4 regions of the Kyrpidia sp. genome follow, and region 1 is predicted to be linked to each of the others. Evidence: riboswitches for the same ligand, from Rfam matches in the RefSeq annotation. Region 1 holds a riboswitch; each other region holds the start of a gene.
The links. A riboswitch is a leader RNA that binds a small molecule or an ion and turns the genes downstream of it on or off. The one in region 1 is predicted to bind S-adenosylmethionine.

Region 1 (4,209 bases):
CCATGTGGACCCTTGTGTACCTTTGGAAATTCCCGGGGATGATTGCATACGTATCCATTCCTTGGGCGGGAGTCGGGCCGGGGGCGCCGGTGTCGGAGATTGATCTGCTGGCCGTGGCTGTGCCGGGGTATCTGGCGGCTATTGGGATCACTATCGCGGTGATGGTGGCCGCCAAGCGGGTGCACATTGGCCTTCTGGCTGGTTTCGGTTTCTGGCTGTGGCAAAGCCTTCAAGGGCCCGGCCTAGGAAGCGTGAGTTTGTTCACGCCGTATCTGCCGCAAAATACTTCACTTTTGGCGAATCGGTTGGTTTGGGCGGGGATCGGGATGGTTTGCGTCGTTGTTGCGGCCGGCCTGGCGGAACGAAGAGAGCGGTGGATCGGCGTCGACTCGCCCGAATAGGTCCTCGGAAGGGGCGGCCCCTGGGCCGCTTCCGCGCGGGAAGAGTGTCAGCATGCCCCCTATGGGCGCCTTCTTCCAAGGAGGACCAGCGTTAGCACGTCACCTTGCGCGCACTTTCCTCCACCTGGGCGCTGGCCGCAAGCGCGAGGGCCTGGTCCAAATCCTGGATCAGGTCTTCGACGTGTTCAAGGCCTACAGACAGCCTCAGAAGAGAGTCCGTGACGCCGAGGCGCTGTCGTACATCTGGGGGAACGTCGGCATGGGTCTGGACCGCCGGGTAGGTGATCAGCGATTCGGTGCCGCCGAGGCTTTCTGCAAAGGTGATCACCCGCAGGTGCGCGAGGATCGGGGACACCCACTTGTTGTTCGCCACTTCAAAAGCAATCATCCCACCCCACCCGCTGGCCTGTGCCCGATGCACGGCGTGGCCGGGATGGTCCGGGAGTCCGGGGTAATACACCCGGGATACCCGAGGATGTGCCTTCAGCCACTCGGCCAGGGCTCGGGCATTGCCTTCATGCCGGTCCATGCGCACGTGGAGAGTTTTTATCCCCCGCAACAGCAGCCAAGCGTCCTGAGGACCTAACACCGCGCCAATGGAATTTTGAATAAAAGCCAGGGAATCCGCCAACGCCTCCGACTTTACGACTATTGTGCCGGCCAAGACATCGTTGTGTCCGCCGAGATACTTGGTGGCCGACTCGACCACGATGTCCGCCCCCAGTTCCAGGGGCCGTTGCAGGTACGGAGTCATAAAGGTGTTGTCGACAATGAGCCAGGCTCCGCGTTCGTGGGCAAGCCGTGCCAATCCCCGAAGGTCGGCGATTTTGAGGGTGGGATTGGTCGGAGTTTCGACGAACAGCGCCCGGGTGTGGGGGCGGATTTGCTTGGCCACGGCCTGCAGGTCGGAGGTGTTCACATAGGTGGTTTCCAGACCCAGTGGGCGAAATAGCCGTTCGAATAAACGGTAGGTGCCGCCGTATAGATCGTCCGAGAGCACGAGATGATCTCCTGGGCGAAACAGGCGGCCGATGGCGTCGATGGCCGCCATGCCGGAAGCGAAGGCAAACCCCCGGCATCCCCCGTGCAAGGCGGCGATCGTTTCCTCCAAGGCCAGGCGGGTCGGATTCGAGGTTCGGGTATAGTCGAAACCGGTGGAAGAACCGAGGCCGGGATGAGCGTACGTGGTGGCGTGGTGGATGGGTAAAGAAATCGCTCCGGTGACGGGATCTCGGCGGGTTCCCGCCTGGGAACATCGCGTGTCAATGCGCATGCCTAACCCTCCTGTAATTCCGGTGGAAACCCGTTCCAGAATGGCAAAACCCACTCCTGAGGGGAGTGGGTCGTCAACAAAAGCCGATCCTCCGGCACTCCTCTCATCTCTCAGGCCGCTCACGCGGCCTGCAGGAATTGGCACCTCTCCGGACATTCCGGTGGTTGCCGGGCTTCATCGGGCCAGTCCCTCCGCCACTCTGGATAAGAGTTCACCGATTCAATTGTTGAGTACACCATATCATGGAACGATCTTTTTGTCGAGAGCGTTCAGCGCCGCAGGGCGGAGTTGTCATATTCAAAAATCGCCAGGCGGTTCAACAAGTCCTGTAAAGGATCGGCCGCAGGCCGCAGGGGTGACGCGTTCGGCCGGGAGGCTTCCCGGGCGGCGATGGTCGTCAGGGTGCCGGGCGGCTGATTCGTTTCAGAAGGCCCTGCCGGAGCGGGCAGATGCAGGATATCTGCCAGAATCGGTTGGAGGCGGTTCCAACGGACGTAGCCGTTGTGGTCGGCGCTGACCTGAATGGTGGTCCCGCCGAAGGGATATTGTTGGGCCGGGGTGGGCACGGCGCCGTCATTGGCGGGATATCCCAAAGCCGACAAGGCGGCATAGCCCGCCCGGAGAAAAGGGCTGCTGATCGTATCGGCTGACGGGATGCTCCCCACCACAGACACCACCCGGAGAGCGCGAAGGGCGGGGTTCTCGCTATGTAAAGCGGTCACTTCCTGCCGCACCTTGGCCGGAGTAAGGCTGCGGTCCGCCGCCGCGCCGAATAACGTTGCGGGAATCGGCGAATCCGGGGGCAACTGGACCACGCGGTTCAAAAGGTTTGCCAGAGGGCTCCCGCCCCAGGGGGTGCCGAGGCTGATCAGAGCCGCGGCGTTCAGCGGCCGGTAGTCGCCCAAGGCCACGTACGCATCAAGGCCCCCCATGCTGTGGCCGATGAGGACCAAGCGGCCATCGATGCCCGGGACTTGCTGGCGAAGAACGCTGAGTTGGCCCGCCAACAAATGGCCATTGGCAATAAAATCCGCATCAGGGTCCAACTTCACCGTGGCCACGTTATAACCCGCCGCATAGGCTTCGCGGTATACGTCTGTAAATACCGACGCATCTTCATAAATCCCGTTGATAAACAGGAGAAATGGACGATTCTCATCGTGGATGTGGTAAAATACGGTGCCGATGGGATTCCGGCGGACCGCGTCCACCGTGAATTGATCGGGACTTACATCGATCAAGCGAATGTGGTGTGTGATCTTTGGTGTCAAAGAGCCGACCTCGCCCCCGACGGTAATCGGGACGCCGGGGTTCTCAGCGGCCAAGGGCTCCCCATTGGTGATCGCCGGATGGGTATAGGAATAAGCGAACGCTTGGCTCATCCCCATGGCGGCAAAAGCGACGGTCACGCTCAGGATCTGGCGAAGCTGTTTACGGGTGTCCAACTCTTCGTCACTCCCTCGATCCGGAAGAATTCCGCGTTGTTGTGTCTCCGGAGAGCTTCGGCACAGCCGTGCGCGGAGATTCAGTGAACCGCCGGATCATGGGTTCCGGAGCATCTGCGCGAAGCCGAAGAGGGCATGGTCGATCGGCTGTTCATCGCTCGTGTCATGTCCATCCTATCACAGACCCCGGTGCTCATGAAACGGGGAGAAAAAATTTTGGCGCGGAAATATAGGGCCAAGGGCTTCCGCGGAGGGCCATTGATGTCAGTGGTGGTGGGCCAGGGAATGTTGATTGAATACTTCGTCAAATGTCCTACGACAAGCTTTCGCCCGCTCAACAAAAAGTGGCGGAATATTTGCTCCAAAACATGGAAAAGGCCTCGTATGAAACGGCGGTACAAATCGCCCGGGGGGCGGGGGTCAGTGAGGCCACTGTGGTGCGCCTGGCCTACGCGTTGGGGTACAACAGTTTCTCGGAGGTGCAGCGGCACCTGAGGCAACAAGTGTTGAAGGGGGGGCGATCCCGGGCTCCGGGGCAAACTGTCCAGGCTGACACGAATCCGCTAGACCATGTGTTGGCCCGGGACGCCGCAGTGATCCAGGGGCTGCGAGAAACCCTCGTCAGGGAGGATGTGGACCGGGCTGTGGGTCGGATCATTGAGGCCGACCAGGTGCTCGTGGTGGGATTCCGGGGTTCCTACGCGGCGGCCCAGTGGTTTTTTTATACCCTTGGCATGATGAGAGAAGGGGTTTCGTTAATTCCGTCCGATGGCGGCAACCTGGCGGGAATGCTGAGCCTTACCGAGCGGTCGGCAGTCGTGGGCATTTCATTCCCCCGTTATGCAGCCGAAACCCTCCGTCTGGTCGGTCGATTGAAGGAGCAAGGGTCGTCGATCATCGCGATCACGGATAAACGCTGGTCTCCTCTCGGCCGTTTAGCCGATATCGTCCTGGCGGTGGAGGCGAACTACGAAGCGGGCACTCTATCCCCCGCCGGCGTCATGAGCCTGCTCAACCTGTTGGTGGCTGGCGTGGGGGACCGGGACCCGGAGCGGGTGCGGTTGCGGATGCAGCGTTTGGAAGAGCTGTA
Region 2 (4,209 bases), on a different contig from region 1:
TCTGCCGGCAGTCCGTCTTGTTCTCGGCTCCAATCGAGAGACCACAGATTGTGCACCGTCCCACCGCTGCCTAGGATCAGCGCGTCCCGACGAAGGGGAGCGAGGGCCCGGCCGATGGCGTACTGCTTTTCCGGGGGTAGGGCGGGATTGACGGACAGGGTCGCCACGGGCACGTCCGCATGGGGGAACAGGAGGCGAAGCACCACCCAGGCGCCGTGATCGAGCCCGCGGCTTTGATCGATTTTGGCTGGAATACCAGCCTCGTCAAGAAGGGCTCGAGCTTCTTCGGCCACTTCCGGCGCTCCTTGGGCGGGGTAGACAATCCGATAAAGGTCATCGGGAAATCCGAAAAAATCGTAGATCATCCCGAATTGCTCGGGGGCGCCAATGAGCTGCACGGGAGATTCCCAGTGGGCGGTGAATAGGAGCACCGCCTTGGGTTTTGGAAAACGGGAAGCAACGCTTTGCAGAAGCTGTGTGTATGGGTTGTTTTCAATGGCCAAAGTGGGGGCTCCATGGGCAATGAAATACGCCGGGTTCACCAAAGTCCCTCCTCATCGTCACACTCTTTGGGTATCCTGGCGCCTTCTGGGGAGAAGGGCCGGTCGCCCGAAGGATTAGGAAGGCTGAGGGGTTGGAGTCGGCAGAGCGTACCCTTCTTTGTACTTCTCCTCAATAAAAGCCCGAATGTCCTTCGCCCCTTTGCCATCTCTCCACAGCCCTATGGACTGAGCTGCGATTTCCAAACAGACGCCGCACCCGGCACCGTGGCTATTCCAAACCACCGACCCGTCCGGATTGACAGCGCGGATGAAGCAGTCCCTGTTGCTTTTATGCCCCGCGCTTTCCCCACATCCGCAATAGCATGGGATCCATTGCAACAGTTCGGTGGATTTGCCGGCGGCTGCATAGATTTGGCGGACCGCTTCCTGCTGGTTGTTTAAAAAGGTCGGCAATACTTCAGCAGAGGCTGTAGTTTCCAGGATATCGCCCTGATAGGAGGAAGAGGAACCACAGGCCACAAGAAAAGTGGATGACAAAAGAAAAACAATGCTGAGGTGGAAGATTTTTGAACGCTTCATTTCTGCTACCTCTTTCTGACAGACTCGCCTTCACTCTCTCCAATGTCGTATCGCATGGGTAAAATGCGGAACAGGGGAGATATGATGGCTTGGCTAGCTCGACACGGTTAGGCTAACATAAGAGAAGGGTGTGGGTAAACCACCAAAACCCTTCAGACCACGCCGAGTTCTTGGAAATGCCGAATGGAACTCCCGCGGATGTGCCAAATGCGGCCCCTTGACACGGCTGAGAAATTCACGTAAGGTGAAGGTAATTTTAAACCGAATACTCGCGATGGATCCTTACTCTTATCCAGAGTTGGCGGAGGGACGGGCCCGATGATGCCGCGGCAACCGGTCGGAACACCGGCACGGTGCCAATTCCTGCGGGGAGACCCCGGAAGATGAGAGAGGGGGACAACAGTCCGACCTCTTTCCACCGGAAAGGGGTTTTTTGGTGGGTTTAGGGGATGGAGGCGAGGAAGCCGCGCGGAGTGGGGGGATCTGGGGATGTACAATGTGCACGGTTTACGGGAAAAGTTAGCCCTCGGCAAGTTTGTGACCACGGTGGAGTTGGAGCCGCCCAAGGGGGCGGATCCCTTGCCCACCATGGAAGCGGCCAAATTCCTCCGGGGCAAGGTGGATGCGGTGAATATCGCGGACAGTCCCATGGCCACCCTGCGGATGAGCCCCATCGCCCTGGCTCACATTGTCCAGGAGGATCTGGGCCTTGAAGCGATTTTTCACCTGACCTGTCGGGACCGCAACCTGCTCGGCCTTCAGAGCGAATTGTTGGGTGCGGCGGCCCTGGGGGTGAGGAACATCCTCACCTTGACCGGGGATTCTCCCAGCCGGGGGGATCATCCTGAGGTCAAAGGGGTGTTTGAGACCGATTCCATCGGTTTGGCCCGGCTGGCTGAACGACTGAACCAAGGCTACGACTTGACCGGCCACGAACTGAGCGGCCCGACCCGGTTCTTGATCGGCGGGGTGGCCAATCCCGGGGCGGAAGATTTGGACGCCGAAGTGGCCAAATTGGCGGCCAAGGTGGAAGCCGGGGTTCGCTTCGTCCAGACCCAGCCGGTGTTCGATATCGAGACGGCCTTGCGTTTCTGGGAGCGCACCCGCCACCTGCCGGTCCACATCCTGTTCGGACTTCTGCCGCTCAAGTCCGCCCGCCAAGCCCGCTATTTTAACGAGAAGGTACCCGGGGTGCGGGTGGGGGAAGACGTGATTCAGAAAGTGGAAGAAGGCGGCCGGGCTGCGGGGATCGCCCTCTGCCGGGAGTTGTACGGGGGACTGAGGGAGTTCGCGGCCGGCGCCCATCTCTTTCCCATCGGGGACCTGCGGGCGGTGTACGAGATCCTGGATATCGACACCGATCTTCGCCGTGCTGCGATTTAAAAGGCACCAGCCCGGATGGAGCGGTGCGGAAGGGCTCGACGCTCCGCTCCATCCCGCCCGACGGCCCTGCAACCCCGAGCGGGTTCCCAGTTTTCAACGGGGCAACAGAAATCCCATCCGTTCGAAGACCAGGTGCAGATTCGGTTCCGCCACAGCCTTGGCTTTGGCCGCCCCCTCGGCGAGAATGCGGTCCAGCTCCTCACTGTCGACCAGCTCTCTATACCGCTCTTGCAGCGGCTCCAGCCGGGCCACCACCGCTTCGGCCAGATCTTGCTTAAAAGGTCCATATCCCACCCCGGAATACTGTTTCTCCAGTTCGGGGATCGTTTTGTCCGTGCATGATGAATAAATGGTGAGCAAGTTGCTGACGGCCGGTTTCCGCTGGGGATCGAAGCGCACTTCCGCCTCGGAGTCGGTCACCGCCCGGCGGATCTTTTTCCGGATGTCGTCGGGGCTGTCCAGCAGGGAAATGTAGCTCCCAGGGTTGGCGCTGCTCTTGCTCATCTTTTTCGTCGGGTCGTCCAGGGACATGATCCGACTTCCCACTTTGGGGATCAAGGGCTCCGGGATGACAAACGTATCCCCGTACCGCTTGTTGAACCGCTCGGCCAGATCCCGGGTCAATTCCAGGTGTTGTTTTTGGTCTTCCCCCACCGGGACATGGGTGGCCTGATACAACAAAATGTCCGCCGCCATAAGGGCAGGATATGTAAACAGGCCGGCGCTCACGCCTTCCTTGCCCTCAGATTTCTCTTTGAACTGGGTCATGCGCCCGAGCTCGCCGTAATGCACCAGGCACTCCATCAGCCACCCCAACTGGGAGTGGGCGGGGACGTGGGATTGAAGGAAAAGGACCGACCGACGAGGATCGATCCCCGCCGCCAGATACAGAGCGCTGAGTTGTCTCGTCTGCCGGTGCAATGCGGCAGGTTCCTGGGGGACCGTAACGGCATGGAGGTCCACCACGCAGTAAAAACATTCGGCTTCATCTTGGATGTCGACAAAATGGCGCAGGGCGCCGAGGTAATTGCCCAGGGTGGGCGTGCCGCTGGGCTGCATCCCGGAAAATACGCGCATCGTGGTCACCTCGGCCTTTATCATACCAAAAGGTCGGACCGGACTGCCACGGCGAAAACAGATTTCGACGTTTTTTGACGTCTTTTTTTACATTCGGCAAAATAGTCGATGGCGAGGGGGGACGGGGGTTGGCCGAGGTTCATGTGGAGAAAAAGACGGCCGGGCGGATGTTGCAACCGGCCACGGGGTATCTGACAGGATTCACCCATTCGTTGAACCCGTACATCGGGTGCGCCTTTGGCCGACCGGTGGACAACCTCGGCCGGGACACCGTCGGTTGCCCCTACTGTTACGTGCGGCGCCTGCCGGTGGCTTTACTCCATCCAAAACCCTGGGGGACCTGGGTGACGGTCAAAGAGGGTGCCCCGGAACGCCTCCGCCGGGAACTGCGGCGCAGCCGGGATCGGGGAGAGACACTCAGAATCTTCCTGGGCTCCTCCACAGACCCCTATCAGCCAGTGGAAGGGCGATGGAAGATCACCCGGGAGCTGCTTCGGGTGATCGCGGAAGAAGGGGGCGTCGACCAACTGGTGGTTCAAACCCGTTCCCCCATGGTCCTCCGGGATGTGGATCTCCTGCGAGCCCTGGGCAACAAAGTGCGGGTCAGTCTCACCGTGGAGACCGATGACGAGCAGGTCCGCCGCCTGCTCACCCCGACCTCGCCGCC
Region 3 (4,209 bases), on a different contig from region 1:
AAGCGCACCCGATCCTTGTAGTCTTTAAAAGTGTTCATCACGGTCTCTTCAATCTGCTTCGCCCAGGACTCTTCGTACTGGGACAAATTGGCCAAGAGGTCCGGAGTGGCTTCATAGTAGTAGGGCACTGTCTGGGACACGTAGAGGACCGTCACCTCTGCCTCCGTCCACTTCGACAAGATATCCGCCACCATCTGTTCCGCTTTCTTAGACGCCTCAGAACCGTCCGTGGCAAACAAAACCTTTTTCATCTCTGACACCTCGCTCGACAGATGATAGAAGTGTTCCTGATCCCGGCTGGCTGGCTCAGGATCGTGAGACACCCTTTTCATGGCCGCCCGACACACCGGCCCGTCCAAACGGCCGGCTAGCTCCTCGGCGTGCAGGAGGCGCGCCAACCGCCTCTTGACCCCGGCTCCTTCCTTCCCCTGAAGGGCCATTTCTTGGTCAACGAGAAATTCAGCCACCTGAAGGATTCGAGAAGGCAGACTCAGCATCTCGCCGGCGAGGCCTCCAGGGTACCCGGTGCCATCGATCCGCTCATGATGCTGGCCGGTCCATATCGCCGGACCCTCCAGGCCGGGTATTTGCTGCAAAAAAGCCTGGGTGTAATAGGAGTGAAGCCGCTCGCGCTCCTCCTGCACATCGCCGCCAAACGTCCCTCCTGGGTTCCCCACCAGCCATCCCACATCGTGGTAATAAGCAGCAATATTGAGGGAATAGAGGTCCCGCTCCGACAGCCCCATCTCTTCCCCCAAGCTCATCGCCCAACCTGCCACCCGCTCCGCGTGATTCGGAGTCCCCCGCAAGACGCCGGCCAACCGTCCAAACATTCTCGCCAGCTTGACCGCATCTTCTGACGACATCGGAGCGTCCCCGGCAGGCCGTTTTGACAACAACACAAAAGGAGAATACGGACCAAACGCATCTAGGACAACTTCTGGGTGCCCAAGCAGTTCTTCAAAAACTCGGACCACATCCGGATCGAAAACCTCACCAGCCCGCTGCCCGATTGCGCGAACCCGGGCCAGTCGCTCGGCCAAAGGGACATCCATCGGCGCCCGGTCCATTACCTGGGCCGCCTCGCGTGCCACCCGCACAATCCTCGCTCCCAATGAAATCTCACGACCGCGGAGCCCAAAAGGCACACCCGAACCGTCCCAGTTTTCCCAACTTTGCCCAACAAACACTTCTGTCCACGGGTCCAAGTCCAGAGACCGAACCCATTGTGCGGAGGCCACCGGTACGAAGGTTGGATCCCGCCGCTTGAAATCCCCGGACGGACCGACGAGAGCGCCGACGTCATGCAACAATCCGGCAAAATATAACGTTCGTGCCTCCCGGAGGCCCAAGCCTGCCCCGAGCCCGATCTTCGCCGCGAGATACGCCACCCGCCGGGACCTTCCAACCCTTGCCCCGGACATCAAGTCAAAAATGGAGGACAGAGGGTTCAATGCATCGAACCATTTCATGTGCAACCATTCCCGTTCCCCTAGGAGGTCCACTGCAAATTATTCTTAGTAACCGTCTACAGTCTACCCCATCGGCCACCACCGAGAAAGGTTGACACCGACCAGTTTGCCCTGGTGAACCTGAGCTAACGGATGTAGTCCAAATGAACTATTTCCCCCTCCCTCTTGACGCCGCCATCGCCATTCATTACACTGAGATTCGAACTTGTCCTTATCGTATCAAAGAAATGCAGAGATTACTACAACCTCTTATCGAGAGCAGGCGGAGGGACTGGCCCGATGAAGCCCGGCAACCAACACCGCGCTTGACCATAGCGGGGTGTCAGGTGCTAAATCCTGCGAAGCCCATGGCGCTTCGGGAGATGAGAGGGCCGGTTCAGGGGCCCTTTCGCGACGCGAAAGGGATTTTTTGTGCTAGGAGATTGATCGATGATTGAACTTGACGGAGTATCCAAAGATTTTACGATCGGCGGCCGTGCCGTGCGCGTCCTGGACGGCATCGACTTAAACATTCCAAAGGGCACGATCTACGGGATCATCGGTCACAGCGGGGCGGGGAAAAGCACGTTGGTAAGGTGCATCAACCTCCTGGAACGCCCTACTTCCGGCCGGGTCACGGTAAACGGCAAGGATTTGACAAATCTGGACCCCCGGAAGTTGCAAACCGAGAGACAAAAGATAGGCATGGTGTTTCAACATTTTAATTTGCTGTCCTCTCGCACGGCGGCGGAAAACATCGAGTTCCCGCTAGAGCTGGCGGGCTGGCCAAAAGAACGTCGCCGCCGCCGGGTGGAAGAGCTTCTCCGGCTGGTGGGGTTGTGGGAGCTCCGGGATCAATACCCATCCAAACTGAGCGGCGGCCAGAAACAACGAGTGGGGATCGCCCGGGCCCTTGCCCCTCAGCCGGAAGTGCTCCTGTGCGATGAGGCCACTTCTGCCCTGGATCCCCAAACCACCGATTCGATCCTGGAACTGCTCGCCAGCATCAACCGGTCCCTGGGCCTCACAATGGTGGTCATCACCCACGAGATGCACGTCGTCACCGCGATTTGCGACCGCGTGGCCGTGCTGCACCAAGGGCGCATTGTGGAGGAAGGACGTGTGGTGGACGTGTTTCTCCGGCCGAAACATCCAGTCACCACCGAATTCGTCCGGCAAATGGGCGGTGCCGATACCGATGACCTCCCCGGGGTGCCGCAAGACGAACAGTTGTTGCGGTGTCTCTTTGTGGGAGATTCTGCTTTGCGGCCCGTTTTTTCTGAGGTGACGGAAGAAACCGGGGTACATGTGCGAATTCTTCAGGGATCTGTGGACCGGATGAAAACCATTCCCTACGGTCGGTTCATCGTGGCCCTTGTGGGGCCCGAGGAGGCGAAGCAGAGAGCCATACGAATCCTCCAGGATCGGGGGGCATGGGTGAAGGAGGTGAATTCAGGTGGATCCGGGGCTATGGGGTGAAATCGGACAAGCATCCCTCGATACGGTCTACATGATTGGACTGTCGGTATTGTTCTCGGTCCTGCTGGGTGGGCCCGTGGGGATTTTTCTCGTCGTCGCGGGACCTGGACACCTCAAACCGATGCCCGGTTTGTACCGGATCGTAGGGGCGGTGGTGAATATCGTTCGTTCGATACCATTCATCATCCTGCTCATCCTTATGATCCCGTTCACCCGGCTGCTGGTGGGCACATCCATCGGCGTCACCGCCGCCATCCCGCCCCTGGTGGCCTCGGCGGCCCCATTTTTCGCCCGGCTCGTGGAGACTTCCCTGCGGGAAGTCGACCGGGGAGTCATCGAGGCGGCCCAGGCTATGGGAGCCCGCACCGGCCAGATCATCTGGAAGGTCCTCCTTCCCGAAGCCCGGCCAGGGCTCTTGGCGGGCATCACCATTACCGCCGTGAACCTCATCGGCTACTCGGCTATGGCCGGCGCCATCGGCGGCGGAGGGCTCGGGGACCTGGCGGTCCGATACGGATATCAGCGGTTCGACACCGGTGTCATGCTGCTGACCACCGCCCTCCTCGTCGTTTTTGTCCAGTTTCTGCAATGGGGCGGAGATCGCCTGGTCCTTCGTTTCACCCGCCGTTAGATCATAAGGTCTGTATCCAAACAAAGGGGGTCTTTCACCGTGAAAAAGTTGAAAAGAGCTTTGCCGTTTCTGACCGTCGCCTTGGCCCTAGCCTTAACCGCGTGCGGATCTTCCGGAACATCGGGTTCACCCAGCGACACCGGCCAACAGGGGGGCGGGGAAAAAGTTATCAAAGTTGGAGCGACGGCCGTCCCCCACGCCGAGATTTTGGAACATGTCAAGCCAACATTGGCCAAGGAAGGGATTAAGCTAGAAGTCGTGACCTTTTCAGATTACGCCCAGCTCAACCCGCAATTGGTGGACAAACAGCTAGACGCCAATTATTTTCAACACATTCCTTATCTCGACAATTTCAACCAGCAAAAAGGAACGGACTTGCAGTGGATCGCCAAAGTCCACATTGAACCCATGGGGATTTATTCCAAGAAAATCAAATCTGTGGACGACTTGAAAAGCCAGGGGGGGACGGTGGCCATTCCCAACGACGCCACAAACGGCGGCCGGGCCTTGGCATTATTGGCTAAGGCGGGAGTCATTCAACTGAAACCAGGAGCCGGGGTCACGGCCACCGTTCGAGACATTGTACAAAAGCCGGGCAATTTAACCATCCGGGAGTTGGATGCGGCCATGCTCCCCCGGGCTTTGGAC
Region 4 (4,209 bases), on a different contig from region 1:
CCTATACACAATCCGGGAATCTATGATATACTTTGTGGCGAACTCAATGACGCACTCTCGATGCCCGAACGGGGGTAGAGGCGCGAGGTCCAAGAGTACCGGCGGGGAGGCGAAGGGGCCGACGATCCGCCCGGGAAAGGGGATTTCGCCGAAGCGTCGGCGGCGGCCCTCAAGGCGCCGGCGCTGGGCCCGGATCGAAAAGGTCCGGGACTGTCACAAGGGGTTCCCTTGTGGAGTGCTACTGCGTGGGAGAGAGGTTGCGATTCCGTGTGAGTATGAACAGCGGTAGATCGGGCCTGTCTACGGCTGTTTTTTTGTGTCTGTTCCGCCGCCGGCCGCCGGCGGGGCCGGCGCACGCGGCGAGGAGGAGAGAAATGTGGCGCGAATCGTGATGAAGTTCGGGGGCAGTTCCGTGGCGACGGCGGAGCGCATGGTAAAGGTGGCGCAAAGGGTTGCGAAAACCAGGGCCGAAGGTCATCAGGTGGCGGTGGTGGTCTCGGCGATGGGCGATACCACCGATGATCTCATCGCCCTGGCCAAGCAGGTGAATGAGCGGCCGCCAGCCCGGGAGTTGGACATGCTCCTGAGCACCGGGGAGCAGGTGTCCATCGCCGTGTTGACCATGGCTCTCCAAGGGCTCGGCGTACCGGCGACGTCTTTGACCGGAGGCCAGGCCGGGTTCCGGGTAGAGCAGGTATTCGGGAAGGCTCGGATCTTGGAGGTGAGGCCCGATCGTGTCGACGCCCTGCTTCGCGACGGCCATGTTGCTGTGGTGGCAGGTTTTCAGGGCGTGACCGACGATGGGGAGATCGCCACGTTGGGCCGGGGCGGCTCGGACACCACCGCCGTGGCCCTGGCGGCCGCTTTGAAGGCGGATGTCTGTGAGATCTACACGGACGTGGACGGCGTGTACACGACAGATCCCCGTATTGTCAAGGAAGCCGCCAAGATCCCGGAAATCTCCTATGACGAGATGCTGGAGTTGGCGAACCTCGGCGCGGTGGTGCTGCACCCCCGGGCAGTGGAATATGCCAAATTGTATCGGGTGCCTTTGGTGGTGCGCTCCAGTTTTCATGACGGACCCGGGACATGGGTGAAGGAGGATGCGAACGTGGAACAAGGACAGGTGGTCCGGGGCATTGCTCATGATCTCAACGTCGCCAAGGTGTCGCTGGTGGGGGTCCCCAATCGGCGGGATAGTCTAGGTAGAGTTTTTCACGCCCTGGCGGAGGAAAACGTGAACGTGGACATTATCGTTCAGAGCATCGTGCATAACGATGTCCATGATATTTCCTTTACTGTCTGTCGGGACGACCTTCCTGTGACCCTTCGGGTATTGGAAGATCTGCGGGTGGAGCTGGGAGCTGGAGAGATTGTGGCGGAAGAAGAATTGGCAAAGATCTCCATCGTCGGCGCAGGCATGATTAGCAACCCCGGCGTGGCGGCCCGGATGTTCGACGCGCTGATTGAAGCGGGGCTGTCCATCCGGATGGTCAGCACCTCGGAGATCAAAGTGTCTTGTGTCGTCGACGCCAGGGATGTCAAACGAGCGGTACAAGTGTTGCACCAGACCTTCGAATTGTCCGCCTCAGCTGAAGAGAAGGTCAATCCGGTCAAAGCATAAGTCGATGCGGCCCTCGTTAGCGGGGGCCGCTCCAGGTGATTTGCTCCACGCGCTCGATGGTCAAAAACCCCTGAAAGGACAGGTGGTCTAAGGCGTTCAGATAGCGCCGGATCACCGATTCCTCATCCACGAATTCAACAATGAGCGGCAAAGCCGATTCGGTTTCAAAATAACGCCAGCTCCTCTGCACGCCGCTACGGCCGAATCCTTCCAAGCCACGGTATAGCGTGGCGCCTGCCAGGCCTGTGGAACGGGCCAACTCCATCAATACCCGGGCCGTCGGACGACCGTGAATCCGGTCGCGTTCCGTGCAGTAGATCCGAAGCCGGAGGCGGGATTCGGCATCCCACATGGCGGGTCCCTCCAGCTGCCCCGCGGGGCGCAGATGTCGATGGTAATGTATGTCGGCCAAGGCCGGACATTGACGGCTGGCGCCCAGGGCTGTCAGCGGATCGCTTGGTTACGGGAGATTTTCTCCGGGGCTTCTCCGCCAGGTTGACAGGCGATTTTGACCCGTGGTACACTCAACCTCAAAGCTTACAAACAACAATTGAATCGTTCGGAGAACTCTTATCGAGAGTGGTGGAGGGACTGGCCCGATGAAACCCGGCAACCACCGCCAGAAGGCGGAGAGGTGCCAATTCCTGCAGGACCTGGGTGGATCCTGAGAGATAAGAGGTGGACACTGCCCTTGCAAGCCCCCTCTTCTCGCAGAGGGGGCTTTTCAGTTGTGGCGTGTCAGGAAGGGAGTGAGGGCGATGGGTCATGCCTTCGGGGTCAAAGGTGTGGTAAAAGTCGGACCCGTAACCCTGGACAGCGGGCGGGTCCTGGACGAGGTGGACATCGCCTACGAAGCTTATGGAGACCCGGAGAACGCCCGGGATCGAACGATCCTGGTGTGTCACGCTCTGACCGGAGACGCGCACGCCGGGAATTTGGACGGGCAGCCCGGATGGTGGGACGGGCTGATCGGTCCGGGACGAGTCCTGGATACGGATCGTTTTTATATCGTCTGTTCGAATGTGCTCGGGGGGTGTGCGGGGTCGACGGGGCCGGCGTCCCCGGGTCCGGATGGGCGCCCGTGGGGTCTGCGATTCCCTCCCATTACCATCCGGGACATGGTGGAAGCCCAGAGGTTGTGGCTGGAGAAGCTTGGCATCACTCATCTCTACGCGGTGATCGGGGGTTCCATGGGCGGGATGCAGGCCTTGGAATGGGCGGTGACCTACCCCGACCGGGTTGAGCGGTGTATTCCCATCGCCACCAGTGCTCGACTGTCTGCCATGGCGATTGCGTACAACGACGTCATGCGCTTGGCGATCATGAATGACCCGGCGTGGAACGGCGGGGATTACTATAATGGGGAAAAACCTGCGGCGGGTTTGGCCCTCGCCCGGATGGTGGGCATGATCACCTATCGCGGGCCCCAGTTGTATAACGCCCGGTTTGGCCGGAGCGTGGTAGGGCGGGAAGAAGAGGACGGGCCGGTGGATTTTGAGGCGAGATTTCAAGTGGAAAGTTATCTTCGATACCAAGGTGAAAAACTGGTGCGGCGGTTTGACGCCAATTCGTACCTATACTTGATCAAGGCTATGGACTTACATGATATCGGCCGGGGCCGGGGCGGGGTGGCCGCCGCCTATGCCCGGACGGAGGCGGAATTTCTCTGCATCGGGATCGATTCGGATATCTTGTATCCCGCTGCGGAACAGATCGAAATCGCCGAAGGACTTGCGGCGACCGGTAAAAGGGTGGAGTATCGCGAGATTCGCTCGGTGTACGGTCACGACGCATTTTTAGTGGAATTTCAACAGATGTCTGCGGCCCTCAGCGAGTTCCTGAACCCGGCGGCACGATCGGTATATGCCCCGGAGGGGTGAACCAGGTGCACGTCCCGACCGGGCGCCCCCGTCCCCATCCGGGGGCTTTCGTTTCTGTACAACGTCTCGTGCTGGGGTGTTGTATCCGCAACGCAATATGAAAAACGTGAATTCCCTGACCTGTATCCACAGATGATCCCCTCCTGTTCGCCTTCGTGGACGGCCTCGTTTCCTTGACATGCCCACCGGGAAACTTTAAAATTTCTTTGTACGTTGAGCCGCGGCGACGACGTTTCGGGCATGCTATCGATATGGGTTCGGGGTGAGCGGGCAATCACCTAGGATTGCCTTCCTTTTATGCTGTTTTGAGGCCAACAGAAGGAGGAACGATTTGCGGTGTCACAGGACAAGAGGGAGTTTATTTTTCGGCGGCTACATACCTTGGCGGGTGTGGTGCCGGTGGGTCTCTTCCTGATTGAGCATTTGTTCACAAATGCCAGCGCCATTAACGGCCCCCAGGCGTTTAACGACGCTGTCGCCTTTATTCAGAATCTCCCGTTTCTGACGTTGATTGAGTTTATCTTCATTTTTATCCCCCTCTTGTACCACGGGGTGTACGGATTGTATGTGGCCTTTACCTCCGGGTACAACGTGGGACGCTACGGCTGGTTTCGGAATTGGATGTTCGTCCTCCAGCGCGTAACCGGAGTGATCACCTTCATTTTTATTGTTTTCCACCTCTGGACAACGCGGTTCAGCGGGAAT

Region 2: another riboswitch for S-adenosylmethionine. It lies ahead of K6T64_RS05460 (methylenetetrahydrofolate reductase); the one in region 1 lies ahead of K6T64_RS03250 (trans-sulfuration enzyme family protein).
Region 3: another riboswitch for S-adenosylmethionine. It lies ahead of K6T64_RS08875 (methionine ABC transporter ATP-binding protein); the one in region 1 lies ahead of K6T64_RS03250 (trans-sulfuration enzyme family protein).
Region 4: another riboswitch for S-adenosylmethionine. It lies ahead of metX (homoserine O-acetyltransferase MetX); the one in region 1 lies ahead of K6T64_RS03250 (trans-sulfuration enzyme family protein).

What each region holds. Positions count from the first base shown of each region.
Region 1 covers NZ_JAILZZ010000004.1:101,178-105,386, reverse strand. Annotated here, with positions in the region: gene K6T64_RS03255 (hypothetical protein) at 1-401, shown strand, start outside; gene K6T64_RS03250 (trans-sulfuration enzyme family protein) at 493-1,674, opposite strand; SAM riboswitch class I at 1,775-1,884, opposite strand; gene K6T64_RS03245 (lipase family alpha/beta hydrolase) at 1,944-3,119, opposite strand; gene K6T64_RS03240 (MurR/RpiR family transcriptional regulator) at 3,428-4,209, shown strand, end outside.
Region 2 covers NZ_JAILZZ010000009.1:13,891-18,099, forward strand. Annotated here, with positions in the region: gene K6T64_RS05450 (DODA-type extradiol aromatic ring-opening family dioxygenase) at 1-542, opposite strand, end outside; gene K6T64_RS05455 (PCYCGC motif-containing (lipo)protein) at 618-1,082, opposite strand; SAM riboswitch class I at 1,368-1,472, shown strand; gene K6T64_RS05460 (methylenetetrahydrofolate reductase) at 1,572-2,465, shown strand; gene trpS (tryptophan--tRNA ligase) at 2,559-3,542, opposite strand; gene K6T64_RS05470 (radical SAM protein) at 3,671-4,209, shown strand, end outside.
Region 3 covers NZ_JAILZZ010000020.1:8,039-12,247, forward strand. Annotated here, with positions in the region: gene K6T64_RS08870 (universal stress protein) at 1-1,472, opposite strand, end outside; SAM riboswitch class I at 1,719-1,841, shown strand; gene K6T64_RS08875 (methionine ABC transporter ATP-binding protein) at 1,902-2,930, shown strand; gene K6T64_RS08880 (methionine ABC transporter permease) at 2,908-3,561, shown strand; gene K6T64_RS08885 (MetQ/NlpA family ABC transporter substrate-binding protein) at 3,601-4,209, shown strand, end outside.
Region 4 covers NZ_JAILZZ010000009.1:28,076-32,284, forward strand. Annotated here, with positions in the region: lysine riboswitch at 68-249, shown strand; gene K6T64_RS05510 (aspartate kinase) at 377-1,624, shown strand; gene K6T64_RS05515 (DUF190 domain-containing protein) at 1,641-1,976, opposite strand; SAM riboswitch class I at 2,192-2,302, shown strand; gene metX (homoserine O-acetyltransferase MetX) at 2,353-3,504, shown strand; gene K6T64_RS05525 (succinate dehydrogenase cytochrome b558 subunit) at 3,841-4,209, shown strand, end outside.